Regions from separate parts of the Paenibacillus terreus genome, predicted to be linked through region 2. Evidence: predicted binding sites of a transcription regulator. Region 2 holds the regulator's gene; each other region holds the start of a gene.
What was found. The regulator LexA, encoded in region 2, represses DNA repair genes until DNA is damaged. The targets are predictions, from matches to a motif close to CGAACATATGTTCG.
Positions count from the first base shown of each region.

Region 1 (10,982 bases), on a different contig from region 2:
TTTATTTAACTTAATTAAGCTAATAAGTTGCCAAGAAGATTGCTTTGAGTTTATGTACTTTGTTTGATCGCAAATAAAGCATGGCAAATTATTGAAATTAAATGAGCCGAATCCTTCACATACGGGACATTGAATTATTTCATAATCTTTGTCAAATAAGACTTTATCACCTTTAACCTCAAATATAACTCCGTCCCCCGCATGCAGATTAAGATATTCCCTAATTTCCTTTGGTACAGTAAGCTGTCCTTTACTTGTCATAGTAGACTTAAACATCGAACCACTCCTTACTTTTCCTTACGACTATAGTAAGGAAAAGTAAGGAGTTTGTCAACGTAAAACTCGTCTCAGATCGGGTAATAACTTTACAACTTATAATGAATACGATGTCTTGTAAGCGATAAAGCTAATACTGAAGGAGGGCAAACATGAAGAAATACTCCGTGGTTGAATGTTGCGACCATTTGGAATGCGGGTACAATAAAATCACTCCAATCATTGATACCATTTCCTTGGATTCCGCCTACACGACTGCCAACGAATTGAATAGAACTTCAATTAAGCACTGCCCCTTATGCGGGAACCTGCTAGGATATTTTCCAGAGCAAGAAGATGAGTGAAATGAAAAACACCCCTACTCAAAAGTAGAGGTGTTTTTCGAGGCCCACCACGGGGCATTTTCTGAAATTCCGAGGCCCACCATGGGGCATTTGTTATGATTCCGTTTATTTATTGTCTTCATTCTATCTTATATTGTCCGGAATGTCAATACCTTTTTAACTGGTTAATCCATCTTCTCCAGAAGGCTGCTCCCACGCTTCAATGGCAGCCTGAATCTTTGCATACCCCTCTTTGCGAACCTCTTCCCTGCTCTTAACGATTTCGAGGGTTGCTCGATCAACTTCGGCTTTAGCGTTAATCCAATCGATTAACAATTGGTATCGGTTAACGCCAGGTTTAGCAAAAAGCTTTCGTGATATTGTAAACTGACGTGTATCATTATAAAGCTGGTAAATGAGTTCGTCCTTTGTATTCTGAATTGTAATGACTGGTCGATGAAGGTGATCAAACTGCACATCCGGATCTTGAAATTCGGGCAATGTATCTTTAAAGCTGTCGCGTATGAATTCATTGAAAAGCGTCGCTTCATGTAAACCATATATACGAAATCCGTCTTTTATCCGGAGCTGCTGATCCTTTGAGAGCTTTGCAATTTCTCTCCTTCCTGTGCCATGATTATAATGTCGGACTGCTTGTAGTCGTTTCCTGCTAATGCTTATTATTTGATCCATTAATACAACTGTTTCTCCACCGAGAAAATCAACATGGCCAATATTAAATGTCAGACCTGTCTCCAGTGTAGATTCCGGTTTGAAGCTCGTTGTAGGAATAACACTTATATTGTCCCTCTTCCTATGCTCTTCCCAAACAATTGCATAATGAACATCGTCTAATTCTGTACCGAGTCCTGCAAAGTTTACCCTAACGATCATAAACTGACTGGCCTTCGGCAAATGTAAACCATTATCATCTTTTCGTATATGATTTTTGGCTGATTCGACATACCGGCTTATTCTATTCAATGTATCTTCCCTAGTAAACTGTGCCATGCCGGTATCGTCAGTTATTTGAGTCAATTTTTTCGTAATAATTTTTATCTGGCGATCTTTCATTAAATGTTGATTTAAGGCAAGCAGCTCATCACGTTCAGATGGCGGTAAATCGAGCAGATCCCGGAGGAAATCTTCAAGCAATTACTTCACTTCTTCCCTACTATATTTCCCTTAATATATCATATTATCCTTCCCAAAAGATCCCCGGTAACTAAAAATTATCCTTTTCCGCTTTTCGCAGCATCCCAATGCACCGATCAAGATCCGCTTTGACCTGTTTTTTGTATAAAGCAGCCTTTTCCCTGCCTTCGTCCGTGAAATTGTACATAACAATTTCCTGGAAATCGACGCGCGGATCCCCCTTCTTTAATTTTTTCGTTCGATACAGAATTCCTTCCTGAACCAGCTCATGCAAAGCACGGTAAACCTCACTTTGCGGAGGGATATACCCAAACTCCTTAAATTGAAATTTCATATCCTCAAGCATCTGGTATCCATAGCCCCAATGCTTTTCCACCAACGTCAGTAAATACAATTTGATAAATGCCCTCTGGGCAATCATAAAAGCCACTACTCTTCCCCATTTCTAACCATGTGGATCTATTTTGAATTGAGCGGGATCTCTTCAATAAGAGACGCATCAGAGTTTTTTACATTCCCTACCAACTTGGAAACCGGATAACATATCATCTGTTTCGCCGGCAGCGGAACCAAGAGTTCCTGAACAATCTTCTTGTCCCTTACCTCTGGGTCCAACCAAACGCTCACGGCCTCAACGTCTAAAATGACCGGCATCCGATCATGAATATCTTTAACCAGCTCATTAGGTGTTGTTGTGATAATCGTACAGCTTCGAATTATTTCTCCATCTTCAGGATTCTCCCACTGATCGAATAAGCCGGCGAAGCCGTATACCCTTTTCGACTCCAGCTGGAAACGAAACGGCTGCTTATCCTTCCCTTCTTTTTTCCACTCGTAAAATCCGTCAGCAGGAATGACGATTCGGTTACTCGAAAGAAGATCGCGGAATGCCCGCTTACTCTGAAGAGTCTCAGCACGAGCATTGAACATGGTATAGCCACTCTTCATGTCCTGGGCCCAAAATGGAATAAGCCCCCAACGATACCCTTCCAGCACACGCCCTCCATTTCGATGGGAAATGGCGGCAATGGTTTGGGTTGGAGCCACATTATATCGAGGCTTATATTCATAATCAACACGTTCAACGGAGAAACCCTCAATGACTTCTGATTCATCAGCTACCAAAGTGAAACGGCCGCACATGCTTATCTCCCCTTTCGCTTCAACCGGTTAATTTAAATTACACCTACTTAACAGGTTGTCCTGAATGTAACTCCATTATAATAGTAGAAACTCATCCTGAAAAATAGAAACGGCCACTGTCCAAAGACAGCAGCCATACCGATTTATCTGCCCCGATCAAGTTGCAAGCTCTTATCCCGCATGTTTCTGAAAAACTCATTTAATACTTCTGGCTTCTGTTCCTTCAATCCATCCATCATCCGATCCCTATGGACTCTGCTGATATCATCATTCCGGAAAAGTGCGGTATGCGTTAAATTGTCTCCCTTCAGCTTGTACTCCATCCGCTCATCGTTTTTCCCGTGTTCGTTTTGGAGGAGCTTCCAGGAGCTGATCTCCTTGCCCAAATGTTCGACCTGTATGAGTTTCGGCATATGCTCCGTATGTTGTTTAATGACATCAGCCAAGTCGTTTAATTTTCCATCAACCGGTCCGATAGGCTCGGCAGCAATTAAGCGGGCGCTTTGAAGATTATCCCCCATCATGATACTGGCCAGCTGTCGTGGGCTATTTGTATCGATTCTATCTGCCTGGGGATTTGTTTTCTCGTAAGCAACAAATTCAACACCGTGACCATGGTCGTAACAAAGCACATTCCATTCTTTATCGTTTCCGACCTTGTATGTATGGTTCATGTTCGGCTGCATGCTTCCAAGTGATTCACTCAGTTTTCCATGGGCCTGATCGGCTGCATCAAGCCGTTCTTTACGTTCTTTCATCCAGCTGCGATCGGGGCGAGAAGTACTCTCGGGTTCGGCTTGAAGAGAAGCCGGCTGGGCTTCGATACGGGAAGACCCTCTCACGTCCTCTATACGCTCCACTTCTTTCTTCGGATTCATGCCTCGATCAGAAAGAGCTCGCAGCTCCACGGCATCCATTTGGCTAACACTTCTCAGTTCTTGCAAAGAACGGCAGTTTTCAAACAGCTCTCTGGAAACAACGACTCCGGCTTCTTTACTTAGTGCCTTATCGATGCTCACGTTAATTGTCTCTAGGTTACCAGTTTGAAGGTTTCGTACTTGCATCTCAACATGATCGTATTCTTTAACGGTCGGACGCGCCTTGATTGTTCGCCGCTGCTCTTTTAAATAATCTCTAATTTCTTTAGCATAGTCGTGTGCTTTATTAAGCATACGGTATGGCACTTTAGTGGGAAACCTGGTAGCTCTCGACGGTAGCTCTACGTTTGTTTGCCGATAGGATTCAATAGCAAAATCCCGATCGTTGACAGCCAATGATCGGTAGCTTTCTATAACAAAATCTCTCGGCTGCTGATTACGTCCTCCAGTTTCTGGACCTCGGTATGATTCAATCACAAAATCCTTTTCTGCCACACTATTCACCCTCTTTTTATTTTCATATAGACATCGCGCTATTTGCCTATTGAATCCATGATAAAGCAATGTGTCTATAGGTGTAAATAACTATTTACATTTTGGAGTATTTACGCTTAACACATCTACAATCAATACCCTATTAATATGGAAAACAGGAAAATCATTCTGATTGTTTAGATATCCTATTCTATGTATATAATATATAGGAACATATGTTCTTTAAAAGGAAGGAGATACCTGAATGATTGACTACTCAAAACTTCCACACAACAGGGTACTCTGTATCGATATGAAAAGCTTCTATGCATCCGTTGAGGCCGTAAACCAAGGTTTGGACCCGCTTACCACCCTGCTTGCTGTTGTAGGTGATAAAAACCGGCCAGGCAGCGTCGTGCTCGCAGCTTCACCAGTGCTCAAAAAAGAGTTTGGTATCCGAACCGGCAGCCGGCTTTACGAGATCCCGCCCGATCCCAGAATCCGGATCGTGAATGCTCGTATGGGCCTGTATCTGGATACTTCAATGCAAATCACGAATTTATTAAACCAGTATGCGCCAAAAGAAGCCATTCACACCTACTCCGTGGACGAGTCATGGGTAATCTGTGATGGCCTCGAACAGATATTTGGCAGCGCTCGTGATATCGCCAGGTTGATTCAAGAGGATATAAAGCTGCAAACCGGGCTCCCCTGCGCAATCGGCATCGGTCCCAACAAACTGCTGGCAAAGATGGTCCTGGACATCCATGCGAAGAAAAAGGGCATTGCAGAGTGCAAATATGAAGATATTCCAAAGCTGCTTTGGCCCACGCCGATTGAGGACGTATGGGGTATTGGCCACAGGATGAAACGTAATCTGAACCGTATGGGCATTTACATACTGGAGGACTTGGCAAAATGCTCCCTCGCCAAGCTCAAACAAAAATATGGGGTGATGGGCGAACAGCTTTATTATCATGCCTGGGGAGTGGATCTGTCCCCGATCTTCGTCGATCCTTCCGCTGAAATGCGTAAAGGATTTTCTAACGGTATCACTCTTATGAGGGATTACAACAAAGATGAAGTGCCCACTGTGATCTATGAGATTACGGATCACTTGGCATCACGTATGCGCGAAATAAACGCAGCATGCCGGACCGTATCCCTCTCTTTTGGGTACAGTAAGCATGAGCTTAAAAAGGGCTTCAGCCGCTCCTTCACGCTCCCTGAAGCAACCAATGTATCAAAGCGGCTTTATGATACCTGCATAGCACTATACAGCCAGGCCAACGTGATGGGGAAAATACGCACCGTACATGTCGCCGTATCCAACCTGGTCAGTGATGATGCCATTCAGTTGGACCTATTTTCAGGTCCACAGGACGAAAAGCTACGGCTGCTTGGCTCAGCCATCGATGCGATTCATGCGCGGTTCGGCGGGGCTTCTGTGTTTAGGGCATGCTCTCTGACGGATGCCGGCACTCATTTGGGACGTACTCAGAAAATCGGAGGGCATTTTCAATGATTAGAGATCGCGGACATAAAAAGTGGGCTTCGCTAATGCTACCAGAACATAAAGATCGTCTTCAGAAGTGGGCTTATGCCCAAGATGATATTACAATGCCAACCCTGGACGATGATCAACTGCAAGAGCTCAATGATCGAATATCTATTAGCCTGCAGGATGCCAGAATAGTCGAAATCACCTATTATAGCAATAAGCGCTTCGTAAGCATCCGGGGTGTCATCAAACGATGTGATCCATTAGCCGGGTATCTTTTACTGGAGGAACCAAATGGAGATCTGAATCGGATTCAATTGGTATTCATAAAAGAAATGAACCTGTTGTAGCAGTTATGATGGAGCAGCAGCGGAGCTGACCGGATCTCATTAGGAACATGGAGCGCCTCGCGCCAGTCTGCTCCCCTTCAGCTCATGACGCGGTCTTCAGCGGTGACCCTGGATGTCCCGGACGGTACGTAAGAGAAATGAATCGTTGCGCGGTCATACAGACCGATGTATATCTATCCTCTCACCCCATCAAGTACCAGTGATAGATGATTTCCGCTATGGTACGGTATAGGGGGGTGAAATCAATGTATGTAGATCCAATGTTACTTGTAGACTGTCCGGCCCCCTTCGAATCCGACCAGCATATTGGAGAATTGAAATTAGACGGCATCCGCGGAATCCTGGATATTGATCATACCACACGGCTATATACTCGGCACCGCAACGAAATTACCTCCCGCTTTGAGGAGATCACTTCTGCAGCATCAAACGCCACAGCCAGACACACAGTCTTGGACGGAGAGTTTTTTGTAAGTGATCCGGATACTGGAGCTCCCAATTTTGCTGCGACCATGAGCCGTTTTTCCTCCAAGCGATTTGGCCCCAAGACAGCTGGGCTCACCTATGTCGCGTTCGATATCCTTACCTATAAAGGCAAAGACACAAAGTCCCTGCCCCTCATGGAACGTAAAGCTATCCTGGAAGAGGCTATCAAGGAGAATGACGTGATAAAGAAAATTCGTTACACGGAGCATGGCTTCACAACATTCTTTGACTTGTGTAAGCAGCATCAATTGGAAGGTATCGTCCTAAAGAAGAAAGACAGCAAGTATTATGCTGGAAAACGACCTCCTGGAGTATGGCAGCGTATTGTTGTTTTCCAACGTGAGGAATGCTATATCACGGGGTATTCCAAGAAAGACGTGTCCTGGCTGCTGGGGATGGATCGTGGAGGGCGAATCGTACCCGTAGGAGCTGTTAAATACGGCATAACAGGACCGATTGGCAAAACCACCTTTCCGCAACTGAAGAAACTAACCCTGCGGGAAACGAAGGACTATGCTTATGTAGAGCCGCTTATCAAGGTAGGTGTCAGATTCCGTCATTGGAATAAGGATGGATCGATGCGTCTGCCAGTTGTGGAACGATTAATTCAACAAGTTGTTTAGGTACTTAAATGCCGCCATTATGATGGCGGCATATTTTATAAAAAAAGAGTATTCGGATTTTATGGTGGAAACAAAAGATTCAATTTCCAGTGTTGTTTTGCTGTTTCAGTTCTTCGATTAACGCACGTTCTTGTTCTTTATGCCACTCCTTTTCACTATCTATATATTTTTTATGTCTTTCATATAAATCTGCGTATTGCTTAAAAGTTGAGTTTCTTAGAATTACTGTTGCTCCACATTTTGTAGCTACAATATTAGCAAAGGACTCATCAATGAAAGGAAATGCTAGCGATTCATCACTTACAAACTCATAACTAAATGTATCTTTTATTGGACTTTTACGTGCCAGTCCACCAGCATAATAAAGCATTCCAAGTTGCACCAAACAGTATTTAACTTTTGTGCTTTCATCCAATTTAATACACTCTCCTGCTCATTTACTGGAAATAATGGATTTCGTCAAAGTGTTATGTGTGGACATAGACATCCCCCCCACTAATTTCTCCTCTTCATTTCATTGACATACCGTTCAATATCCTCAAGAGCATACTTCTGCAGCATGCAGTACATTTCAAACTGCTCGTAACTTTTTCCGGTCAGGTAACTTTTAAAATGATCAATCCCTTTCTCGGAGATCATTTGAGCAGGATCTTCTCCTTCAGGAAGCTCACCGACCCATGTTTGAACGCCGGTATCGATCAACATACGCCCTGCAGCTAAAGCACCTTCACGGCCAGCTTGGTCCCCATCGAACAATAGCACAGCTTTATCTGTCTTTCTATGTATCAAGCGTGCGTGCTTACTGGTAAATTTACCTGAACCTCCTGGATTGGTTCCGTTAAGGATTCCATGGCTCTCGGCAACCAGTTGATCAATAAACGACTCATAGATTGTAACGAGTTGGTCACTTTTTATAAAGTCATACCCGCCCAGGAAGGGAATATCTCCATAAAGATACTGGTGTTTGATGCCTGCACGAGAATCATCTACCGCACGGCCGTAGAGATCTACAACCTTCCCAAACATATATATCGGCAGGACAGCCCGGTAAAAAAAGCGGTCCAATCCCCTATTGTTTAATAACTTGAATTCCTGGAGTTCTTCCTTCGTGAACCCTTGCCTTACTAAATGATTCCGGAGCTCACGCCCTCCAGGCGCATAGCCGGCTTTATATTTTTTGAGGACTTCAATGGAAATCCCCCGTGACAGAAAATAATCAAAGTTGCCTTGGTTATGATAAAACTCCGCAGCCAGCGCCAAGGCTTCCTCTTTTCTCCGCTGCTTACTATTCACTTGGTCATCCGGCAGCGGCATGCCTGCCATATCAACTAATTCCAAAACAGCTTCATGGAAAGTTTTGCCTACAACATTCCGGAGGAAATGAATGGCGTTTCCACCTGTTTGGCAGGATCCGCATTTGTAGGTCTGTGTGGCTTTCTTAATGCGGCCATTATCAAAATCCTTCTTACCACAACAGAAGTCTGCAATATAATAATGGTTTTCGCCCGAGCCTGCTTTAACCCGTACACCATGCTTTTCCATAAGTTGCATCATGTCCACTTGTTCCAAGAGCTGGTCTATGAATTTCTCCGAAAAATGTATGGCCATGACTATTCCCTGCTTTCTTCCTTACGCTTATCCTTTAACTTTTGATGCAGATATTCATAAACACCGGGCTCCTGAAAGATAAGCTCACGGATGTCTGGCGGAATCTTACCAGCTTTAAAAATAATATTATTGGGATCGTCCTGAAGCACTGCTGCTAACTGCAGTAATTTTTCTTCAGATGGTGGAGAAACACTTCCCTTTTCAATCTTGCTCAAATAGGATGTCGTTATACCAACTTTCATTGCCACATCCGCCTGATTAAACCCGATCGATTTTCGTAGATTCTTGATGTATTCACCAAATCTCATATCGTACCACCTTTTAATACAACTTAATATTCATTAAGTGTCCTTACGCCTCGATCCGAAGAAGACAAGGTATACTCCCAACCAAAAAAGAATCAATATCAGCGTTCCTGAAGCATAGTATTCAGGCCAGAAAATAACGAGGCACGGTATGATTACTAGGAATGATATTACAACACACCATTCAAATTGGCTCTTATTTTTCATACAGCCTCCATATTCAATGAATTACATTGTTATTTACAAAAAGTGAGAAAGCGTTCATTTCATTTACAACCTCCTATTCAATAGGATTCATCAACCACCATAAAAAGTTGTTACATGGCCGCATTTACATGTTAATTTGACTTCCTCAACATCATTAGGACCGACTGGATAAGAACTATTAGATCGGGAGACGCCGCCCTCCTCTTCTATGACATTAAGTGCAGTATTGATCGTTGCTATTTTCTTAAAACAGGTTTTACATTGAACTTCTTTCATTCTCTGCATGCATACCATCCTTTCTTACAACCGCGTAGCTGCGCCGTATAGATGTGCCGAGATCTGAGCGAATCTCCTCCGGATTGGAGGCAGCGGGGTGTTGCCGGGCGCTCACTTTCGGCTCGTGACTGCGCCTGCAGAGGTCCGAATGTGCTGGCCACATCATTAGCCGCATCATTGGAACTGCCCGGCATCCCGATGATATTTATTTCAAAATTGTTGCATAAACCTTTTTAACTATCATACATTTCTCTAAATTATCCCTATAATTATTAGTTGTCATTACATATATGGCCTCATCAATCAGGTCTATACGATCCTTGATTAAATTTATTTCTATTGCTCCATGTAAATGTATATCAGAGCGTAATCGCTCTCCCCTGGCTTTTAAATCATTAACAAGCCACTCTTGTTCAGTGTGATCAATACTAGGAAACCGGCTGAAAATTTGTTTAATCTTTTTGTTCCTAAAATAGTCTAACATAGGGGGCTGGTCCTCCATTCAACTAAGGTTGGTGCCTCATTTTGATTATTTATAGTAGGACAACGTTCTTTCCCGTACGTTAGATTCTTTGAAGCCTTCTAAGATCGCTTGAATCCTTTCGGCCTTGACTTCGATAGAATCACCTGTCTTCATGATCCCCATAATCAGGTAAAATCCTTTCCGGTACGGATCTTCGTTTTGCTTCAACTTCAAAAAATACTCTTTGGCCCATTGTTTCATATCATGATCTACATTTGGGTCATCCGGATTAGAATGGCTGCTAATATAACTGTCAATGTCGACATGGAAAGTAATATGATCCGGTAAAGAATCATCTGTCAAAAGATAAGTAACAAGCTTGTTTTCACCATTTACAGACAGAATTCCTTCTTCCACCTCCATAATAGGTGTGCCATCCTCCAGGAAGACTTCACTCTCTTGCCGCTGTAATTCAAAAAGCTTATTTAATTCGCCTACACTCAATGCCATAATAGCGCTCGCTCCTTATCTCATTTAATATCTACAATGTTAAACACATGCTTTCCCAATTTATCCGCCAACTTTTAACGATCCTGCAGGATAAATATAATCCGAACCTTGCTTGTGTCCCGTATTGTACGCTGCCCGTGTCTGACTCACAAAATCAGGCATCTGAATTGTGAATTTGCTCATGCCCGGAATCTTATTCACTTCCTCAATGAGGATGGGATCAACGATAATGGCTAGTTCCCAGCCGTTGGCTTTAACTTGTTGGTCAAATTTCCAACGCAAACCGTCCAGAAATCCCCGAATGTATTCATCGCGATATTTCGGCCTATTCTCGGGTTTGATGCGTTTTCCCTGCTTCTTTATGTACTCCCGTGCGTGATGCATGATAGCCTTCTCTGCGTGGT
Region 1 is NZ_JBHIRX010000025.1:19,254-30,235, forward strand. Features, by position in the region: gene ACE5KN_RS28300 (AbrB/MazE/SpoVT family DNA-binding domain-containing protein) at 1-276, opposite strand, end outside; gene ACE5KN_RS28305 (hypothetical protein) at 777-1,754, opposite strand; gene ACE5KN_RS28310 (replication termination protein) at 1,825-2,184, opposite strand; gene ACE5KN_RS28315 (SOS response-associated peptidase) at 2,214-2,897, opposite strand; gene ACE5KN_RS28320 (hypothetical protein) at 3,041-4,270, opposite strand; gene ACE5KN_RS28325 (Y-family DNA polymerase) at 4,515-5,774, shown strand; gene ACE5KN_RS28330 (YolD-like family protein) at 5,771-6,100, shown strand; gene ACE5KN_RS28335 (ATP-dependent DNA ligase) at 6,346-7,209, shown strand; gene ACE5KN_RS28340 (hypothetical protein) at 7,289-7,624, opposite strand; gene ACE5KN_RS28345 (CHC2 zinc finger domain-containing protein) at 7,705-8,817, opposite strand; gene ACE5KN_RS28350 (helix-turn-helix domain-containing protein) at 8,820-9,125, opposite strand; gene ACE5KN_RS28355 (hypothetical protein) at 9,420-9,614, opposite strand; gene ACE5KN_RS28360 (hypothetical protein) at 9,811-10,089, opposite strand; gene ACE5KN_RS28365 (hypothetical protein) at 10,135-10,578, opposite strand; gene ACE5KN_RS28370 (DUF2786 domain-containing protein) at 10,639-10,982, opposite strand, start outside.
Region 1: the regulator LexA is predicted to act here: its motif matches at 4,479-4,492, upstream of ACE5KN_RS28325 (Y-family DNA polymerase).

Region 2 (10,982 bases):
TCATAGGATTCATAAAGTAATCTGGCTTCTGTCCTTACCGCTTCCTCCAGCTTGACCGGATCCACTCCGGTTGCCTTGGAGGCCGTCTGACATACCGCCGCAAATGCTTCCTCAACACTGCGCTCATCCCAAAGCAGCGTATCATCCAGATCAAACATGACCGCTTCAATCGTCATCCCGCTCGTCCACTCCTTCATTCAATTAACCTGATGGCTGCTGTATCCTGTTCCCCGTGCGTGATTACTTATTTGACCCTTCCGCTTGAAACGGAAGCTGGTTGGCGGCTGCAAATTTCTCAAGCCGTTCCGCGATTGTCTCGATATCATAACGGCCCAGCGTTTTGTTGAAAATCCAGTTGCCGCCTTTGCCCTGCTTCTCAACGATAACATATCCGGACTGGACCTGGATGCTCTTAATCTGATCCGCAGGCATGGAACGCTCCCTTCCGCCCTTCAGCGTATACAGCGTGTTTTTGCCAACCCGCAAATACGGACGGCGGAGAAAAAATACGACCGCGAGCAGCATATAGAGCCCAAACACAAGCCAATCCATACCTCTCATGCCCACCTGTGTCCAGAACATGGTCAAGACCAGGTACAGGACGGACAGGCCCACCAGCATAATCGGAACCGTCAGATTGCGCCCATAATATGTATCACCAGCATTTCCCGTGCTGCTGCCGATCGGTTGGCCCCCCTGCTTTTTACGCTGCTTGTTCACCTTCTCCATGTTTTTGCGAACTTTTCTTTCAAATGAACCGGCCATATGCACTTTTCCTTCCTCTAAATAGTAACGGTTATATAGTGACGGTGCCTCTGCCCGGGCCGCCGGCAAGCGGACCGGACCCAAGTACCGGCTGTATATCGTTATAAATGTATTTAATGCTTCGGTCCTTTGCCATTGTCCGGCTCTTCATCCACAAATTCGATGGATTCCAGCTGCTGCCGGAAGTTTCGGCGGATGTTACCCAGGTAAATTTCACGAAGCTCGGCTCTCTCCTTTGTTTCGGCTTCGGTCAGGCCCTCTCCTTTTGCTTTGCGCGCCAGCTCATTAATGCGCGCCACCAAGCTGTCAATATCCAAATTTTGTCCCCTCCAAATACGCAAAGATATTATACACTTTGACACGTTAAAAAGAGCTTGTCAAGGTTCCCCCGCAAGCTCCGTTCCATTCGTTCATATTCGTCATAATCCCATATGTTGAGAACTATATATATGATTCGGCTGCAGCAGGCAAACCCTCAAAATTCCGGCAGCAGCAGCACATCTCCTGCCCTGATTCCGGAGCTTTCGAGCCCGTTGATCCGAATAATTCCTTCTATATAAACTCTCGTATCCATGTAGTCCGGTTTATGTTCTTGTGCAATTCCCCACAGCGTGTCCCCCGTAAGCACAACCACCTTCTCATTGGATGCATGCAAATCGGACGAACCTGCAAATACTGTAAACAGGCCGGCAAAAGAAATCCAGAGCACAATTACGGCAACGAATAAACGAAGCATGCTGATCAGTGGACTACTGTTCTGCCCTGCGGTTCTACCGCCCGTGTGTCCACCCTGCGCCACGGCCGTATTATATATGCTTTGATAGGAGCTGTATTTTAACATGTTAACAACCTCCAAACATTTGTTCTTGTTTATTTCGAGAACACTATAACACGAACACATGTTTTGTTCAAGCGAAAATTAGAACACAGGTTCCCTATTTTTAATATTTCCTGATTTCACGAGAAAAACGTAACTGTAAAAGCCCGGTTTACGGCTATACAGCTTACTGAACAGCTGATACTCTGCCTCTGCAAATTGTTTGCCGACTTTCAGAACTTATGTTTGTACGAACGGCAGTTCTATGTTATAATTTTCCCAAACGTTACTTAAATGGGGTTGATGGGACATGTCTAAGATTTCCAGCAGACAGCAGGCAATTTTGGAATTTATACGTAATGAGGTTCGCTTAAAGGGATATCCTCCCTCTGTAAGAGAGATTGGGGAGGCGGTCGGACTTGCTTCCAGCTCTACTGTCCATGGACATCTTGACCGGCTCGAGAAGAAGGGGCTAATCCGCCGGGATCCCACCAAGCCGCGGGCCATTGAGTTGCTTGGCCAGGAGGATTCGGATCAGACACATATGTTCAACTACACGGTAACCCGGGTTCCGGTGGTCGGCAAGGTAACCGCAGGCCTTCCGATTACGGCTACGGAGAATATTGAGGATTATTTTCCACTGCCTCAGCAATTTGTTGGTGATGACAAGATGTTTATGCTGTCTGTTGTAGGGGACAGTATGATTGAAGCCGGCATCACCAACGGGGACTTTGTTATTGTAAGACAGCAGCAAACGGCCAATAATGGAGACATCGTCGTGGCGATGACCGAGGATGACGAAGCAACTGTGAAGACCTTCTACAAAGAGAAAGATCATGTTCGGCTTCAACCCGAGAATCCGAAATACGAACCGCTCCGCTTGACCAAAGTCAGCATACTGGGCAAGGTAGTCGGTTTGTTCAGGGATTTCCACTAGACCATCTTAGACCGAACACACCCCTGCATTTGTGCGATCCAGCATAAATGCAGGGGTGTTTCTGTCTATCTAAAGTTAAACTAATAACTGATTGATTCTGCTTCTGTGCGAATGCTGATGAATGCCTGCCGTCAGGCAATTGTCCAGTCAAGCGCGGCTAAATGGCATATGTTATATCAACATATCCGAAAGGAGTTGTCAGTATGTCTTTTTATCCAACAGCAGGACCCATCGTCTACCCTCCAATTCGATTCGTCAATGATCGCTATTATCCAACGGTCGTTCCGGTAGTTCACCCCATTGAAGTGATCAACCGTTGCCATCCGGTTGCAGTTCCGCATCATGTATTTCCTGTATCCGTGAGAAACGACCCAAGCTGCTACATCTGTTCTGTCGGCAAAAAAAGAAGAGGCCGCTAAGCAGCCTCATGCAACTGTGACTATTCACACCCGAAAGCCTTGGCACTCCAAGGCTTTTTTCCGTCCAAACTTCATTTTTGTACGTTTTTTCCCACCTAAAAAGGTAAAGCCCCCAGCGCTGGCACGCCAGGGACTCTCTCCCTTAGTATAGAGTCAAATACTGATCTCTCTCCCATTGGTGTACCTGAGTGCGGTACATATCCCATTCGATCTCTTTGAGCTCGTAGAAATATGCAAGAGCGTGGTCGCCAAGCGCGTCGGCAATGACTTCGCTGCGCAGCAGCTCGCCAAGCGCCTCTTTCAGATCAGCCGGCAGGCTGGCGATCCCTTCTTCCACCAGTTCCTCTTCCGTCATAACATAAATGTTGCGGTCGATTGGCGCTGGCAGTGAAAGCTCGCGCTTGATACCATCCAGACCTGCTTTAAGCATTACAGCCAGCGCAAGATAAGGATTGGCGGCAGGGTCCGGATTGCGAACTTCAACACGAGTGCTCAGACCGCGCGAAGCCGGTATACGGATCATCGGGCTGCGGTTGCTTGCAGACCAGGCCACGTAAGAAGGTGCTTCATAACCAGGCACAAGACGTTTGTACGAGTTCACAGTCGGGTTCGTAATTGCCGCCATGGCGCGGGCATGTTTCAGAATACCGGCCATATAATGGCGGGCTGTCCGGCTCAGGCCGAGCTTGTCATTTTCATCATAAAAAGCATTCTCGCCGCCCTGGAACAGCGATTGATGGCAGTGCATACCGGAACCATTTACACCAAATAACGGCTTTGGCATGAACGTTGCATGCAGGCCATGCTGTCTAGCGATCGTTTTCACCACAAGCTTGAACGTTTGAATCTGGTCGGCTGCTTTAATAGCGTTGGCATATTTGAAGTCAATCTCATGCTGCCCAGGAGCCACTTCGTGGTGGGAAGCTTCGATTTCAAAGCCCATCTCTTCCAAAGTCAGCACGATTTCGCGGCGGCAGTTCTCCCCCAAGTCTGTAGGAGCGAGATCAAAGTAACCGCCTCTGTCATTCAGCTCTTCGGTCGGATTTCCTTTTTCATCGGTTTTGAACAGGAAGAATTCGGGTTCAGGCCCCACGTTCATGGACGTAAAGCCCATTTCCTCCGCTTCCTTCAACACCCTCTTCAGAATGCCGCGCGGGTCTCCGGCAAAAGGGGATCCGTCGGGCATGTAAACGTCACAGATAAGACGCGCAACACGATCCGTGGCTACCCAAGGGAAAATGACCCAGGTATCCAAATCAGGATATAAATACATATCGGATTCTTCGATACGCACATAACCCTCGATCGAAGAGCCGTCAAACATCATTTTGTTATCCAGTGCCTTCTCAAGCTGGCTTACCGGAATTTCCACGTTTTTGATCGTTCCGAGCAAATCCGTAAACTGCAGACGGATAAAACGCACATTCTCTTCCTGCGCAATGCGGAGAATATCTTCTTTAGTGTAACTCAAGTGTAACCTCTCCTTTTATCTGTTATGTGTGGACGATATTCAAAAGGACTTTACATCAGAAGCAAGATCATTGCCTCACTTATTATTAAAAAAGCGTGAAAGCTCCCCTTGAATGAGCGATACCTGTCCCGGCCGCTTGCCTGCTACCAGCTGCTGCTTCAGCAAACGATGCAGCTGCGTATCGGACAGCTCGCGGCGCTTGACCTCCGTATCGGCCGTGATGACCGTCGCTTCCTCGGATTCCTTGCTGACAGGGTTCATCACCTGCTTGATTCCTGCTATATTTACACCTTTTTCGATCAAAGCTTTAATTTCTAGCAATCGTTCCACATCATTAAAGGAAAACAACCGCTGGTTGCCTGAGGTCCGCGCCGGAACGATCAGGCTGTGCTGCTCATAATAGCGAATCTGTCTTGCGGACAAATCGGTAAGCTTCATCACAATCCCTATCGGGAACAAGGCCATATTTCTGCGAATTTCGTCACCCATCGTTTCATCAACCTTCCAGTGATCTTTTCTACTGACCCCATTGTACATTTACCTGATGTAAAATGTCAACGGCGTGTTAGGTAAACTCACAGTAAATTACGATCCTTCATCGTTTGCAGGGCCTTCAATACGCCAAATTTGACGTGCGAGTACGTTAGCCCGCCCTGCATATAGCCGATATACGGCTCCCGAATGGGCGCATCCGCGGACAATTCCAGGCTGCCTCCCTGTATGAAGGTGCCTGCCGCCATAATAACAGGATGCTCGTATCCCGGCATATCCCATGGCTCCGGCACCACATGGCTGTCTACGGCGGCAGCCTTTTGAATCCCCTGCACAAAAGCAATCAGATGCTCCGGTCCGTCGAAGGAGACAGCTTGAATCAGATCGGTCCGGTGCTCGTCCCAGGCCGGCTTGCTTGTAAAACCGATGGCTTCAAATACGGCGGCTGCAAAAATGCTGCCTTTCACCGCCTGTCCCACGAGCGTCGGGGCCAGAAACAGGCCTTGATAAATGCTGCGTGTCGTCCCCAGCATTGCGCCAACCTCGGCGCCAATCCCCGGTGCCGTCAGACGGTATGCGGCCAAATCGACGTACTTTTTTCGCCCGCAGATATAACCGCCGGTTTCGGCAATGCCTCCGCCCGGATTTTTGATAAGCGACCCTGCGATCAGGTCCGCCCCTACCTCGGTAGGCTCCAGCTCTTCCGTAAATTCCCCGTAGCAGTTGTCGACGAACACGATCAGGTCCCTGCGGATCGCTTTGATCCGCCGAACCATCTCTCCGATATCCGCAACAGAGAATGAAGAGCGCCAGTCATAACCGCGGGAACGCTGAATGCCGATGACCTTCGTTGCAGGCGTAATGGACGACTCCACCAGTCCCCAATCAACCTGTCCATCCGCCGTCAGCGCCGTCTCACGGTAGGTCACGCCAAAATCCTGAAGCGAGCCCGTTCCGTCCCCCGGCGTCCCAATCACCTTATGCAGCGTGTCATACGGGCGGCCTGTAATATACAGCAGTTCATCACCGGGACGCAGCACGCCAAACAGCGCCGTTGCGATCGTATGGGTACCAGACGCGAAATGAGGGCGGACCAGCGCCGCTTCCGCGCCAAATACGAGGGCATACACTTCATCCAGCACTTCCCTGCCGCGATCATTATAGGCATATCCGGTAGAGCCGGCAAAATGAAAATCGCTCACCTGGCGGCTCTGAAAAGCCGCAATGACCTTCCATTGATTGTGGTCCACAATCCGGTCAACCAACTGCAGCCTGTCTTTGATCTTTGCTTCCGCTTCTTCCCTGATGCGTTCAATTTCCTCTGAAAATAAGGCCATTCCCTCTCAAGTCTCCTCTTCATGCAATCCCGATAACTGATTAGATCCGCCGGATCATATAACCTGCAGCTTATCTAACCTGTATCATAAAGCTCCTATTAAAATAACCTGGACACGCCACGAAATGTTAACCTTCTGTAAAGTTTTCGAGGACGTGGCCGTATTTTTCATACTCCCCTGTTTGAATGCGCACCTCGTACAGAACGTCATTGCCATCATATTCGGTGGTGATCACATCACCAATACGGTACAGCACAGGAGTCAGATCGCCGCGATCCGCCGGAATCCGGAAGCGTCTCGTTTCGCCGGTTACGGCGTTCTGCACCGTCTCCCTGATGCGGAGCAAATCCCCTTCATCGAAGGCGCTGATTTTCAGGTAGCCTTCACCGGAAGGCAGCATCTCCAGCTGCTCCGGAGTGCAGGCATCCTTCTTGTTAAAAAGAACCAGCTGCGGTTTATCGGCAGCACCCAATTCCTCCAGAATGCTATGCACCACTTTCATATGATCCTCGCGCATATCTGAGGAAGCGTCCACCACATGCAGCACCAGGTCGGCCTCGTTCACTTCTTCAAGTGTAGCCCGAAAAGCGGCGACCAGATCATGAGGGAGATTCTGGATGAAACCGACCGTATCGGTCAGCACAATCTCTTTGCCGCTCGGCAGCTCCATCGTCCGCGATGTCGGATCAAGCGTCGCAAATAGCTGATTTTCAATATACACATCCACCGCCGTCAGCGATTTCAGCAGCGTTGATTTGCCGGCGTTCGTATAACCGACGAGAGCCACCTGGACAATTCCGCTCTTCTGACGGCGTTCCCGGTGCAGCCGCCGATGGCGGGTTACCTCCTCCAGCTGGCGCTTCAGCTCACCGATGCGGCCGCGGATATGGCGGCGGTCCGTTTCAAGCTTGCTTTCCCCCGGACCGCGCGTACCGATGCCGCCGCCGAGACGGGACAAATTTTTGCCCTGCCCGGAGAGGCGTGGCAGCAGGTAGGAGAGCTGTGCCAGCTCAACCTGTATAATCCCTTCTCTGGTCTTGGCCCGCTGTGCAAAGATATCCAGAATAAGCTGGGTGCGGTCAATAATTTTCATATCCAGGGTCATCTCAAGATTACGTACCTGGGCGCCGGACAGCTCCTGGTCAAAAATGGCCGTGTTGGCCCCTAGCGTCTCGCCAATGGCGCGCAGCTCCTCCACTTTGCCCTTGCCGATGAACCATTTGGAATCCGGGGTTTCCCGGTTCTGGCTGAGCACGCTCAGCACCTCCACACCGGCGGTCTCCGCCAGCTTGACCAATTCATCAAGCGAGTATTGGGGATCAACCCCGCTGCGCTTTACTTGATCCGTTACAAGACTGACCAGAACGGCACGATCCTGAACCTCGGTTTGTGTATCGTATGTAGAATTCGCCATGAACATCAGCTCCTTTATTGAGGTAGTTCAAAAAGTCATCTTTTGATCACGAAGGAAGTCAGGAAGCGGACTCGACATCGAATCTTGAATTCAGCCAGGACTTCCGGGGCTCACGTACCCCATGTACGCTCCGCTCCTCAGTCCCTAGCTTCATCCAACTCCAGCGTTTTGAAAAAACGCACTTCGGAAGCATAAGCTTCGGTGCTGAAAACCTGACTTTTTGAACACACACCTTTTGGCAATAGGTCTCATCTCGTGCAGAGACCGACCTGAATACAGGCCGGCCTTGGTAAAACTTCCATGGAGAATCCTATTATCGTCTATTTCTTCCCGATTTTCAAATCCTCCGGGCGCAGCGTCATCAGCTCCAGTCTGCCCGGCTGTCCGCTGGCATATTGATTCAAGAGCCGCACGGCCTGATGGCGGATCGATCTTTCGATCACATTGCGCACATAACGGGCGTTGCTGAAATTATGCAGGCTTTCCTCCTTGGCGGTGATCAAATGCTGCTTCAATTTAAAAATGGTCTGCGGCATTAAAATATAATCCCGTTCCTTGGCCATCAATTCACTGATTTGAATGAGCTGGTCAATCGTATAATCGGGAAATTCAAGCTGCAGCGGGAAACGCGAAGGCAAGCCGGGATTGGTGCTCAGAAAAAAGTCCATCTCTTCGCTGTATCCGGCCAGGATCAGAATGAACTGGTTTTTCTGATCCTCCATCGCCTTCACAAGCGTATCAATCGCCTCTTTGCCAAAATCCTTTTCCCCGCCTCTCGCCAGACTGTAAGCTTCATCCACGAACAAAATGCCGCCCAGCGCCTTTTTCACCAAATCCCGTGTTTTCTGCGCCGTATGTCCGATATACTCACCCACCAGATCCGCGCGCTCCGCTTCAATCAAATGCCCTTTGCTGAGCACACCCATTCTTTGCATCATTTTGGCCACAATCCGGGCCACTGTCGTTTTTCCCGTGCCGGGATTTCCTTTGAATATCATATGATATACGTGCGAACTGCTCTGCAGCCCGGCTTCCGAACGCATTTTTGCAATCTGCAGGAAAGCGTAAATCTCGAATACCAGCTCTTTAATGCTGTCCAGTCCGACCAGCTGATCCAGTTCTTTTTGAATTTCCTGGTACATGCTGTAGTAAGGAAGCTCTTTGACAGCCCCAGCTGTATCGGCTTCAGGCGTGCTTGGAGGCTCCTGGCTGCGGATTACGACATTGATCTGTCTGGAAGGTCTCTCCTCCGGCCGCTTACCGGCGGCTGCTCCCCGTCCGTTCATGCATCCATCACCTCGATATTTGTTCGGACTTCGGTCCCTTACACAAATGTATTCAAGGCGGCATGTCCTTATTAGCATTTTGCTGCAAGCCTGCTGAGTCAATATTGCTTGTTTTTACAGCACGGTGAGCTGCAGCCGGTCGAGCTGCCATTTTACATACGCCAGCACCTCGCGGGAATGGTGCTTCCAGGGGGACAGCACCCTGGATTTGATGAGCGCCAGCTGCGGTTTCTCATAGCCGAGATAATCCGCAATCTCCGCGGCACGCGGCCCGTGAAATGTGTGCGTGATAATGATCGCCGAGGCCCAGTCCTTTTCCTCCATAATTCTTTGGCTGTACAACAGGTTTTCATACGTGCTGGTCGCCTTGCTCTCCAGGACCATGTCCGATTCGGGAATGCCCCGGTCAAGCAAATACCGCTGCATGCCTTCCGCTTCCGTATACTTGAAGGACGGATCATCCAGCCCACCGGTCAGTATAAGCTTGTTAACTTTTCCCCTCCTGTACTGCCGGACCGCTTCATCAAGCCGCTCACGGAGTCCAGGGCTGGGAGAATCCCCCCACATGGAAGCTCCCAGCACGATGCCGACATCCGCAGCCTGCAAATCCGGTGTGCCTGCTGCAGTACCGATCGTCCATAAAAAGAATGCTGCCCATATCAGAAAAGCAATAATCAAGGCCGCCCCTGTTACCGTAACGATTTTTCCCCTGCCAGCCGGGAGGAGCAGCCTTTTCCAGAGAGGACGGTGCGGTGCAGGCTGCAGCTCATGCATCACATCTTTCATTTGCGCTTGAACTCTCCATTGTGAAACCACTCCGCCCGATGGCGGAGCGACATCTGAAAATAAGGAAACTTGTGGGCATCAATCTGCTGCAGCAGCTCCGCAGCCGTCTTATTGGCCAATTGCGCTTCACCGGCCGTGATATGCCCCTTCTGGAGCGCCTCCTGCAGCTCATCCTCATCTACCAGAAACACTTCGCCATTGCTGAGCACGACAATGTCCAGATACAAGTCGTCAAACCACGGTACACCCTGATCGGTTACGCCCTGACTGCGGCAAGTATCGATATACCACTCCACAATCTGCTGCTTGTCATTAAACATGGCGGTCACTACAAAATGTGCATCCTTCGGATAATACTGCAGCCAGGAATACCCTTTGTCCGCAATACAGAAGGTGTGGCCGCCGTAGGTTTTCCACAACGGTTCTTTCAGCCCCAGCATCGTGTACAGTGTTACATACCCGGTAAAAGAATCGCTTTGCACATATTTGCAGGCAAATTTTCGGCTGGTTATTCGCCTCCAGTTTGCCCTGTCTCCGAATTTCCGTTTCATGATAGACTGTCCTCTCCAACATTGGTAAATTCAGCTTACCATATTTGCAGATTACACTCAAAAACGAATCAAGCAAAAAAAACTGCGGCTGTCAGACCGCAGGTTAACATAATTTATTATACGTTTATCTATTGTGCCCATTTCCATTACCGTTTCCGTTACCGTTCATTAAACCATTGCCGTGGCCAGGGTTCTGACCTTGTGTAGTCATATCCCCGGAGTTCCCTTCAATTCCCGGAACAGATGTATCTACCTGGCCGCTGCCGGGAACCTCTTCTCCGGCAGGCTGATCCTGGCTGCCCGGATCGGTCTGGCCATCCGGACCACCTGTGCCTGTGTCTGCACCTGTGCCGTCACCGGCATCCTGCCCGGGCTGCCCTGCATCTCCAGGGACGCCGCTGTTCTCTCCAGACCCGGTCCCGTCACCCGGAACCGAATTGCCCGGATCAACCGGCGTGCCATCGCCCGGAGGTGGCGTCTCGCCATCACCCGGCTGTTCGCCCGTTGTATCTTCTGGAGGAGCCTGGGCTTCGATAGAAATTTGTACCGTACCGGACGGATCGGATTCCCCTTCTGCATTATAGGCTGTCACATAGTAGTCGTATGTGTGGCCTTCAGACGCATCGATATCTTCCGTATTGGTTACAGAAAGCCCTTCGATCACGGGCGTAAAGCTGCCCTCGGAGGCTTCCTTTCTATATACCCGA
Region 2 is NZ_JBHIRX010000005.1:255,876-266,857, reverse strand. Features, by position in the region: gene ACE5KN_RS12385 (HAD family hydrolase) at 1-176, opposite strand, end outside; gene ACE5KN_RS12380 (hypothetical protein) at 241-765, opposite strand; gene ACE5KN_RS12375 (DUF896 domain-containing protein) at 879-1,082, opposite strand; gene ACE5KN_RS12370 (LysM peptidoglycan-binding domain-containing protein) at 1,241-1,606, opposite strand; gene lexA (transcriptional repressor LexA) at 1,893-2,519, shown strand; gene glnA (type I glutamate--ammonia ligase) at 3,081-4,409, opposite strand; gene ACE5KN_RS12355 (MerR family transcriptional regulator) at 4,485-4,898, opposite strand; gene ACE5KN_RS12350 (methionine gamma-lyase family protein) at 4,985-6,238, opposite strand; gene hflX (GTPase HflX) at 6,366-7,652, opposite strand; gene ACE5KN_RS12340 (AAA family ATPase) at 7,973-8,938, opposite strand; gene ACE5KN_RS12335 (YdcF family protein) at 9,053-9,724, opposite strand; gene ACE5KN_RS12330 (ribonuclease FAU-1 family protein) at 9,721-10,275, opposite strand; gene ACE5KN_RS12325 (PBP1A family penicillin-binding protein) at 10,400-10,982, opposite strand, start outside.

Region 3 (10,982 bases), on a different contig from region 2:
CCCGGGGTTTCGTTCGTCATCGCCAAGAAAAGCAAACTCGAGAAGCTGAAAGACCGGAAACCAAGAAATTATTATTTGAATCTGTACGCCCAATATCAATATTTTGTGGAACATGCGCAAATGCGGTTTACACCGCCTGTACAGACCTTATACGCGCTAAGGCAAGCCATAGAGGAATTAAAGCAGGAAAGTATAAGCAAACGCTACGACAGATACACAACATCCTGGAAAACTTTGATCAGCGGTCTGAAAAGGCTGGGATTAACCCATATCGTTCCTGAAGAGCATCATTCCAGGATCATTACCTCCATTCATGAACCACATACAGATTTTGATTTCCAATCTATGCATGATTATTTCTACAGTAAAGGCATGATGATCTACCCCGGTAAATTAGAGGGGCTGAAGACGTTCCGGATTGCCAATATCGGGGACATTACGGCAAAGGATATGGAGCTTTTCCTGGAATTGCTTGAGGAGTATATCTCGCGGTTATGAATTCAACATGAGAAAGGTGGGTTTCCATGGGAACGGTAGCCAAAAATAAATGGGTAAAGTATGTGTTTATGAAAAAGAGTACCGCCTTGTCGCCCTATTTACCGGAAACTAGGATGATGAGCCAGCAATCGCTTTGGGGTCTTCTGGAAAGACACCGGCATGTCATGGTTAAACCGGTTTGGGGGAGCCGCGGCAGGGGAGTTATTCAAGTTTCGGATCTGGGGCATGACAGGTATGCCATACATTATGAGAGCATGAAAACGGTGATACAGGGTAGAGAGAATACCTATCGTTATATTAAAAGTAAAACCGGATCTGCCCAATATATGGTTCAACAGAGAATTGACAGGCCGACGATACACAAACAGCCCTTTGATCTGAGAGTGATCGTGCAGCGGAAAAAGAATTCATCCAGGTGGACAGTGACGGGAAAGGTGATCAAAGTTGCAGGCAAAGGTTATATTGTTTCCAACAATACACGCAGCAGCGGAAAACTGCTTAAGTTTAATCCGGGTATAAAGAGTTCAACGATCAGCTACTTGCCAGCTGCCGCATTGGAAGCGGAAATAGATAAAGTTTCACTTCTTTCTGTCAGAAGATTAGAAGCGTTGTTCCCCGAACATCGTATTTATGGCCTGGATGTTGCAGCAGACAGGCAAGGGCGTGTTTCTATTATTGAAGCCAATCTTTTTCCGGCAATGTCCCATTTCCGCAAGCTGAAGGATGAAAAGACGTATCGCCGCATACTCTCCTATAAAAGAGGTTAAGAAAAAGCGACCACTTTATAAATGCTCTACTTATAATGTCCCCCGATCTTCAAAGATCTTTCCATGGCCTGCCCGGCGTGGGTAAGAGAGGAGGCTCTTACGATGGCCGCACTGCCGTAGCGTTCCTTGATGCTGTCCGTGGTTTTTTCCAGAGAGCGGGCCCGTTCCTCATCCTCAAAGAAGGAGAGCTGGTATGTCTCCGCATCCGTCAAGCCGCTCAGGCTGACGCCCAGGCGCCTTACCGGCATATGATTCCAGAACTTATAAAAAATCTCCTTCACGGTTTTGTAAACTTTATTCGTATTGTTGGTTGGATCGGGCAGCTTCATCTGGCGTGAAAATCCGGTCGGCGCTTCGTAGGGGCTGCACATGCAGCCGACGGTCACGACAGATCCCATATAGCCCTTGCGGCGGGTGTCGCGGCATACTTCCTCCGTGAGCTCCAGCAGAATGGTCTCGACCTCATTCGGCTCCAGATAGTCCTTGGGCAGGGTCATCATATGGCCGATCGATTTCTGCTGTGTGCTGAACGTATGCGGGGCGACAGGACTGTCGTCCAGACCGTTGGCCGTTCTCCACATGACTTCGGCCTGAATATCCGACTGCTTGCCAAAATGGGCGCGGAATTTGCGCTTCAGTTCCGGCAAGGGCGTTCTGGCGATATCCCCGATGGTGGTCATGCCAAGCTTCGCAAAATGGGCCGTCATGCGCGAGCCCACCCCGAACATTTTGTTGACCGGCTGCGGCCACAGCAGAGGTTCGATCTCGCTCCTGGGCAGGGTAAAGAGGCCGCTCTCGTTTTTCTTGGCCCAGATATCTGTTGCGATTTTGGCCAGGATCTTGTTGGAGCTGACGCCAATCCGCACCCATACCCCGGTCTGCAGCAGAACCTCTTGCTGAATCTTCCGGGCCATGGCCATAGGATCGCCGCCGAATATGTGCATGCTTTTGGACACATCCAGGAACTGCTCGTCTACGCTGAAAACCTCCACCAAGTCCGTATATTCCCTGTATATCTCGGTGATGCTGAGAGAAACATCAATATAGTATTTCATGCGGGGACGTACAACGACCAGATCAGGGCACTTCTTGAGCGCCTCGCCAAGACGTTCTGCGGTAGTTACGCCGTGTTTTTTTGCTATAGGACATGCTGCTAAAATAATCCCCGATCTGCGTGCGGGGTCTCCCGCCACAGCAAGCGGTTTATTTTCGTACTCCGGATGCGAAGCCTTTTCCACACTTGCGTAAAAGCTCTGACAATCCGCTAAAAAAATTGTCCGCTCATTTGTCTTAGCCATCTTGCTCCCTCCAACTCAAGGAAAGAATGCGAACGTGTGTTCCTATACATTATAGATCAAACATTTGTTCTGTATACAAGGTAATTGTTGGTTTCTAAAAATGAACAGCTATACCACTTGACTAAATACGCATATGTAACTAAAATGATGACATGTAACTAATAAAGTTACAATTGATTCGAATAATAATCACTACGAAAGAGGGCAGATTTTTAATGAAAACATTAGTTATTGTGGCGCATCCCCATTTGGAGCAATCCCGTATCAACAAACGGTGGGTCGAAGAGCTTCAAGGCAAGCCAAACGTGACCGTACATAATCTGTATGAGGAATATCCGTCCGAACAGATTGATGTGGAGCGAGAGCAGCAGCTGCTGGAAGAACATGACCGTATTGTTTTCCAATTCCCGTTTTATTGGTACAGCACGCCGCCACTTTTGAAAAAATGGGAGGATATGGTCCTGACTTATGGTTGGGAATTTGCGAGGGCGGAACAAAGCTGCACGGCAAAGAGCTGCAGTTGGCTGTTTCCACAGGCAGCCCGAAGGAAAACTATCAGCCTGAAGGCTTGACCAAATATACAATGGAGGAGCTCTTAAGACCTTTGGAAGCCACCAGTAACCTGATTGGCACCAAGCTCAAGCCATACTTTATTTTAAATGGCATCAGAACGGTAACGGACGGGGAGCTTGAAGCTTCAGCAAAGGAATATGCGAAGGTCGTGACAGAGTAATCATCCATTTTAATAGAGCGGGTATTGGCGGGAACCAGTCCCCCGATATCCGCTCTTTTTGTCATTGCCATGCTTTATAGAAAAAATGATGTAATGGCTGACCTGCCGTTTACGGCAGATTTAACGCGGTCTCCGCGTACTTCAATCCAGCCGCAGCTGCTCATTTACGCTGTACGGATGATAGAAGCCCCTCTTCATCATATAGTTCGTAATCTGCTCATGAGTCGTAATGGCTTCTTCCAGCTGCCGGCGCAGTATCGCTTTGATTTCCGGGGTGGCGCACTCGGTAACGGCTGCCGCATAATTTCTGATTCCCGCCTTGGCGGTGATCAGAAAGTCGCCGGCGATCACCTGATCGGTCATATCGCCCATGCCTGTTAAATTTTTTATGATCGAGTTCATAGGTTCCTCCTATTGCAGCCTGGAAGACAGAATGCCGGACAGCTCCTGAAGCTGTCGGGTGGCAAGCTGCACATCCTGCTGCAAAATTTGCTTGAGTTCCGGGTCTGCGGCAAGCATCTGCATCGTCTTGGATTTGGTCATGCACAGGCTTTTGAATACCGTCATTTCATGAACTTCAAGCGTTTCGTGAAGACCATAGGTCGGATACTGCATAAAAAATACCTCCTTCATCCCGTGGATGCCGATACTGAATTTACACAGATTTTGACGCTAAGGTTTGAGCACCACTTTGATGCAGTTGTCCGTTTTTGTATCAAATATTTCGTAACCCCGCTTAGCCTCATCGAGGGGCAGGACATGTGTAATAATATCGCCGGGATCCACTTTGCCGGAGGAAACCAGCTCATACATATGCGGCATGTAGTGAATGACGGGAGCCTGTCCTGTACGCAGATTGACGTTGCGCTGAAAAATATCACCAAGCGGGAACGCATTGTATCTCGTCCCGTAAACGCCTGTAATTTGAATGGTTCCTCCCTTGCGCACCGCCTGCGCCGCGGCGACCAAAGCGCCCATGGCTCCTCCCTGGAGCTTGAGTCCTGTCGCCAGAAATTCCATCGGCGTCATTTTTCCGTCCATTCCCACGCAGTCAATGACGATATCCGCGCCGCCCTTGGTCATTTCTTTCAGATGGCTGCCGATGTTATCTTCTTTTTCAAAATTGACGGTTTCAACCTTATTATGTTTATGTGCATGTTCCAGACGGTAATCAATGTAATCCACCGCAATTACGCGTTTGGCCCCTTTGAGCCATGCGAATTTCTGGGCCAGCAGACCGACGGGGCCGCAGCCCATTACAATTACCGTATCCCCTTCCTTGACGCCGGCATTGTCCACGCTCCAGAAGGCGGTCGTCATGGCGTCAGCGATCAGCACCAGCTTTTCATCCTCCACCTCACTGTCCTCGGGAATTTTGAAGGAGGTAAAGTTGGCGTAAGGCACACGCATATATTCGGCCTGTCCGCCCGGATATCCGCCTGTCGTCTCCGAGTAGCCGAAATAAGCGCCCATATCGCCGTTAGCATTGGAATTATCGCATTGGCTTTCCAGGTGATTTTTGCAGTAATAGCATTCTCCGCAGCTGATGTTAAACGGGATAATGACCCGGTCGCCCTTCTTCAGCTTGGAGACAGCTGACCCCACTTCTTCAACAATGCCCAGCGGTTCGTGGCCAATGATGTAATTTGTCGGCAGATTTGGAATCATCCCGTGGATGAGATGAAGGTCTGAGCCGCAAATGGCCGTGGAGGTCAATTTGACAATCATATCATCCGGTTTGACGATGGTGGGGGCTTCGACTTCCTTGACCTGCACGTTCTTAATTCCTTGGTAGGTGACGGCCTTCATTCAAATTCCTCTTTCTCATTTATTGGGTGTGGCAAAATTGCCCAGCCGGTCTGTGTCCCTCGGATACAGCTGCATGTCGGCAATTTGGGTGATCATGTCTGCGGCTTTCTCGTCCAGCTGCACCTGCTGGCTGAGCTCATACGGATTGAGCCATTCGTTTTTGATCATGAGACCCGCGATTTCTTCATGCAGATTGATAGCCTGGGTAAGCTGCTTGCGCAGTACGGCCCTGACTTCGGGCGATGCTGTTTCGGACAGGGCGTAGGCGCAATTGCGCACGCTGTTTTTGGCTGCCAGCAGAAAATCTATCGCAAACAGGCTGTCTGCCATATGCGGCATGCCTTCCGCCTGGATCGGGTCCAAATCATCCTTTTGCTTCATGCTCAGGTTTCCTCCATTTAATGTATAGGGGCGTGTTCGTACAGAGCCTGCAATTCACGGATGTCCAGCAGGGACTGCTGAATGTCCTTTTCCATTAATGCTTTCAGCTCGTTATCGAACACAATGCCCTGCATCAGCTTCGTTTTCGCCAGACAGACGGTTTTAAAGTTCAGCATTTCATGAATTTCCAGCGATTCATGAGGCGCCAGACGTTGTTCTTGCATTCGTTTCACCTCCTGTCAAAATTGGCGGCAAGTGCTTGATCCCGGCTATTTTTCCTCGTGGCTGCAGCAGCTATGCACTTCCGGGCGAAAAACTCTTTTGTCATGCTTACCTTAACGCTGCGTCAATGTTCTATAATATATGGACAAGGAAAGGGGAGCGGAGCATGCAGGGAATGAAAATTAACGAGCTGGCCCGCCAGCTGAATATATCCGCGCGGGCGATCCGGTTTTATGAGGAAAAAGGGATGATCCGGCCCGGCAAGGACCCGGGAAACGGCTACCGGCTGTTCAGCCAGCGGGATGCGCTGCGTCTGCGCATCATTGTGACGCTGCGTGAATTCGGCATGGGGGTGGGAGAGGTTAAAAGGCTGCTGGAGCTGCTGGATCGCGGACTGCGTGAGGAGGCGGTCTATGCGCTAGAGCAGCAGCGCTCCGCCATGTTTGACCGCTGGATGGAAGGCAAGCGCAATCTGGATGCGGCTGATTTTATGATCCGGCAGCTCCAGGAAGAACGCGGTCCCGAATGGGAGGATCTGTTCGAGCTGGCTGGAGGCCTGAAGCGGCGCCGCCAGCTGCGCGACGGCTGGCGGGACGCATGGGATTTCGACAGCCGCGCCGCCGTGCATGACGAGCTGGTCAAGGGTACGGACAGCAGCGGGGGACGGCACCCGGCCTATACGACGACGCTGCGGATGATGGTGGAACGCGTGCTTCCCGCCCCGGGAGAGCGGGGGCTGGATGCCGGTACCGGTACGGGCAACCTGGCAGGCTTGTTTGCGGAGGCCGGCGCTTTCATGGCCGGGATCGACCAGTCCATGGAGATGCTGAAGCAGTGCCGCCGCAAATTCCCGCAGGTGGAGACGAGATTGGGCAATCTGCTGTCCATTCCTTATATGGATGGCAGCTTCGACTTTGTGGCGAGCAGCTATGCGCTGCGCCATCTGACGCACGAGCAGAAGCAGGTAGCGCTATCCGAAATGAAGCGGGTGCTGAAGCCTCACGGCCGAATCTGCATCGCGGATTTGATGTATGGGGAAGAGGGCAGTCCGGGAGACGGGCTGCCGGAGATAGATGCGGCCGGCACTGTGACCGATTCCTTGGACATGTCCGTATATTATGCACATTGTCGGGAGCTGCTGGAATGGTTCGGGCGGAACGGTTATTTGGCGGCAGTCCACCATATCAGCGGGGCTGTGCACATGATTTACGCGGTTCCCGTGCAGCGCGGGCCGCTGCCTGCAGAGGCAGGCGAGTTTCAGACTTGACCTTCACGCAGGGACATCCTGTAGCCTGTCGGTGTAAACCAAACACGACAGGAGGCTGTTTTATGTCAGCAATCAAAATCAAGGGTGCGACGATCTTCACCATGGTCCGGGGGGAGGCGCCGTATGAGGGAGATATTTTCATTAGGGACAGCCGCATTGCAAGCATAGGCCCGTCCATTGCCGAAGAGGCAGAGGAGACGCTGGACGGCCGCGGCATGCTCGCCATGCCCGGGCTCGTGAATGCCCATCAGCATTCACCCATGAGCCTGCTGCGGGCCTTCAGCGATGATCTGAAGCTGATGGACTGGCTGGAACGAAAAATGCTGCCCGCGGAAAACCGCATGACCCCGGAGGATATTTATTGGGGCGCGAAGCTGGGCATCGCGGAAATGATCAAATCCGGCACCACCGCTTTTGCGGATATGTATATTCATATGAACGAGATTGCCGAAGCGGTAAAGGAGACGGGAATCCGCGCTTCCCTCACCCGCGGTGTCATCGGGCTTGAAGACGACGGAGGACGGAGAATGGGGGAAGCGGCCGACCTGATCGACCGCTGGCACGGGCAGGCGGACGGCAGAATCACAACGATGGTAGGGCCGCATGCGCCTTATACCTGTCCTCCGCATTTTATGAAAGAAGCGCTTGCGCTGGCCGCAGACAAGGGTGTGCCCGTACATACCCATCTTGCGGAAACGGTGGAGGAGACTGCGAAAATCCGCGAGAAATATAACCGCACTCCAACCGAGTATTTGGCCGATACGGGGCTGCTGTCCCACGACCATATCCTTCTTGCCCATGGCGTTCATTTAACGCCGGAAGACATCAAGCTGCTGGGCGGAATCAAGGGGGGAATGGCCCATAACCCGGTCAGCAACCTGAAGCTGGCCTGCGGCATTGCGCCTGTAGCGGAGCTGCTGAAGCAGGGCACAACGGTTGGACTCGGTACGGACGGGGCGGGCAGCGCAACAACGCTTGATATGTTCGAGGAAATCAAGGCCACCGCCTGGCTGCAGAAGCTGCGGTCCGGCAATCCCGCTTCGTTTACGGCAGGAGAAGCATTGGCCATGGCAACGGCCGGCGGGGCCGAGCTGCTCGGGCTGCGTGGAGAGATCGGCACGCTGGAGGCAGGCAAAAAGGCGGATATCATTCTGATCGACCTGCGCAAGCCGCATTTGCAGCCTGTTCATCATGCCGAGTCGCTGCTTGCCTACAGTGTGGGCGGAGCCGATGTGGACACCACAATTGTTAATGGGTGTATTTTGATGCAGGGCCGGCGGCTGCTGACGATGGATGAAGAGGAAATTTTGCGTGAGACGGCTGTTCGTGCCCGACGGATTACGGCAGGAATTTGACCTGCCAAGCTCCCGCTACGGCGGGAGGGATGCTTGCAAGCAAGGCGCGGGTGGAGGGCGGTTCACTCCGTCAGGGTCAGGTCAAGGCCAAGGAATGCCCCCAGCTCCCGCCGCACCTCGCTTCTGGCAAAGGAAGGGAGCATAAAGAGGCGTCGGTGATAGCCGCGGCAGACATAGAGCGCCTCAAGCCCTTTCCGGCTGCGGTTTTCCTCATAGACCTTGATGCCGCTGCGTCTCATTTGCCTTTTGACATCGGCCAGCTGTTGGGTGATGCGCCGCTGAACGTCGGACAGGCTGAGAATATATAAATCAGGCATTTTCAGCGGGGCTTGCCGCAGCTGGCGAATATCCCTTTCCAGCACATCGAGCGCGAGGGTATGAAGCACGTAGCTCTTCACGAGCCGCGAATCTTCCTCTGAGGGAACAGGGGGGGATACGGTCGGTTCCATACGTTCTTCCACTTCCTTCTTGACAGTAAAACTTGGGATGCTTCAAGCGAGAGAACACATGTTCCTAGCATTCCCCATCATAAATCCATTGATACCATAAGGCAACGGATATTATCTGGAAGTCATATAAAGGCTTTTTCCTTTGCGGGAATGAGCCTTTTTTATTGGACAGGGGTTTTCACAACGGCAGAAAAGGAGTATTCTTTTAGTCTTGAGGATACTGTACAAAGGGATACATATTTAAAAATCAGGGAAAGAAGGAATGCCGTTGTCTCGTTCATTGTACACAGCTCTGATTCTGCTCAGTCTGATTTGGGGAGGCTCCTTCCTGTTTATTAAGGTGCTGCTGCAGCATGATCTCGGCCCGTGGACGATTGCCAGTCTGCGTTCCTTATTCGGTCTGGTATTCATCCTGCTCGTTATGCTGGTTCTGCGCAAGCCTTTTTCCTTCAAGCAAATATCATGGGGCGGGGCTGTCATTGTATCACTGGTGAATATGGCCCTCCCCTGGGGACTGATCGCATTCAGCGAAACCCGGCTGACCAGCAGCATGGCCTCGGTGCTGAACGCCACAACACCAATCTGGACGATGCTGGTCGGGCTGCTGTTTTTCGGGGCTGCCTTCACCCGGATGCAGTGGACGGGGATGCTGATAGCTTTTGCAGGCATTATTGTACTGCTCGGCATTAATCCCGTTACTATGATTTCGGTGGACCCGGTCGGCTTTGTCTGCATGCTGGCGGCCACGCTTTGCTACGGGTTTGGGACGCAGCTGTCCAGACGCCTGCTCGGCGGGCTCAGCATGTATCAAATGACTTTTGCGACGCTTGCCGGCGCCGCTGTAGGGAGCGGGCTCGTCGCTGTCTTTACGGAACAGGCGCCCGTCCTGACAGAGCCCGCCGTTATCGGCTCCTTTATCGGACTTGGCGTCCTCGGCTCGGGGGTGGCTTATATTTTGTTCAACTATATGATTATGAAGGGAAGTCCGGAGTTTGCAACCTCGGTAACCTATCTCGTTCCGGCGAGCGCTATGGTCTGGGGATATACACTGCTGGGCGAGCATATCGGGTGGAATCTGCTTGCAGGGCTGGTTCTGATTCTTGGCGGCGTGTTTGCGGCAAACCGCAAAATAGGAACAAATCCCGGGAAGAAAGCAAGCAAAAGGGCCGATCTTCGATCATAATGCCGCCTGGGGCCGCATATTAATCAAGATGTGCGGAAATATCCGCACAAGCAAGCTGTTTGGCACATGGCGCTGTGTGGTATAATAGATTAGGAGGAGCCGTTCATCGGCATGCGGGAACCGTTCCTTCAAACCAAAATAGAAAGGATCAGGATACCATGAGTCCCCGAAGGATGATTCCCCAAAGGACGATTTGGAAACGTTATGATCTATCCTATACTTAGCTCTTCCGTAAGTGTACGTCGGTGACCGACTACTGCGGAAGAGGGGATTATAATGCGAAGGACCAAGTCCTCCAGGCGAATGTTGCGCCCGAGCTTCCGTGAGTACCGGTTGATGATAAACCAACTTGCGAGAAACCGGGGGAGCCTGTATGAGGATAACGAACAAGAAGAAGCTTTTTAACAGAACGGCGGAACAAACAGCTGTCATGCTGCTTGGAACCTGCATTCTGGCATTTGCCTATTATCATATTAACTTTGCGAATCATTTGTCTGAGGGCGGTTTCGTAGGGCTGGCCCTGCTGGGCAAGTACGCATTCGGACTGTCGCCGGCATGGAGTGTGCTGCTGCTTGATATACCGGTTCTGATCGTCGCCTGGATGGTCAAGGGCTGGCGCTTTGGGGCCCGCGCACTGGTGGGGGCGGCTGCGTTCTCCATATTTTACAGCGGCTTTGAATGGCTTTCACCGCCGTTAATGAATTTGCGGGACAATCTGGCTGTTGCTTCCGTGCTGTCCGGGGTGTTGACCGGGCTGGGTGCAGGCATCGTTATGCGCAGCGGTGGAGCTACAGGCGGAGACGATATTCTGTCCATTATGATCAGTGAGCGGAAGGGCTGGAAGCTGGGCAGCGTATTTTTTGTAAGCGACTGTATCGTGCTGCTGCTGTCTCTCTTTTATTTGCCTTTCAAAGAAACGATGTATACCATTTTTGCGGTATGGATTGCCGGCCAAATGATTACGCTGACCGTTGGATTCAGGCTCAAGTCTGCTGCCAAGGCCAATATCAAGGCTAAGGG
Region 3 is NZ_JBHIRX010000028.1:37,015-47,996, forward strand. Features, by position in the region: gene ACE5KN_RS29545 (2-aminoethylphosphonate aminotransferase) at 1-498, shown strand, start outside; gene ACE5KN_RS29550 (YheC/YheD family protein) at 525-1,265, shown strand; gene ACE5KN_RS29555 (DNA polymerase IV) at 1,292-2,563, opposite strand; partial or broken gene ACE5KN_RS29560 (NAD(P)H-dependent oxidoreductase) at 2,779-3,296, shown strand; partial or broken gene ACE5KN_RS29565 (spore coat protein) at 3,406-3,698, opposite strand; gene ACE5KN_RS29570 (hypothetical protein) at 3,708-3,911, opposite strand; gene ACE5KN_RS29575 (zinc-dependent alcohol dehydrogenase) at 3,969-5,105, opposite strand; gene ACE5KN_RS29580 (spore coat protein) at 5,121-5,486, opposite strand; gene ACE5KN_RS29585 (spore coat protein) at 5,504-5,710, opposite strand; gene ACE5KN_RS29590 (MerR family transcriptional regulator) at 5,875-6,975, shown strand; gene ACE5KN_RS29595 (amidohydrolase) at 7,038-8,330, shown strand; gene ACE5KN_RS29600 (YhjD family protein) at 8,393-8,779, opposite strand; gene ACE5KN_RS29605 (DMT family transporter) at 9,048-9,962, shown strand; gene ACE5KN_RS29610 (YitT family protein) at 10,336-10,982, shown strand, end outside.
Region 3: the regulator LexA is predicted to act here: its motif matches at 2,621-2,634, upstream of ACE5KN_RS29555 (DNA polymerase IV).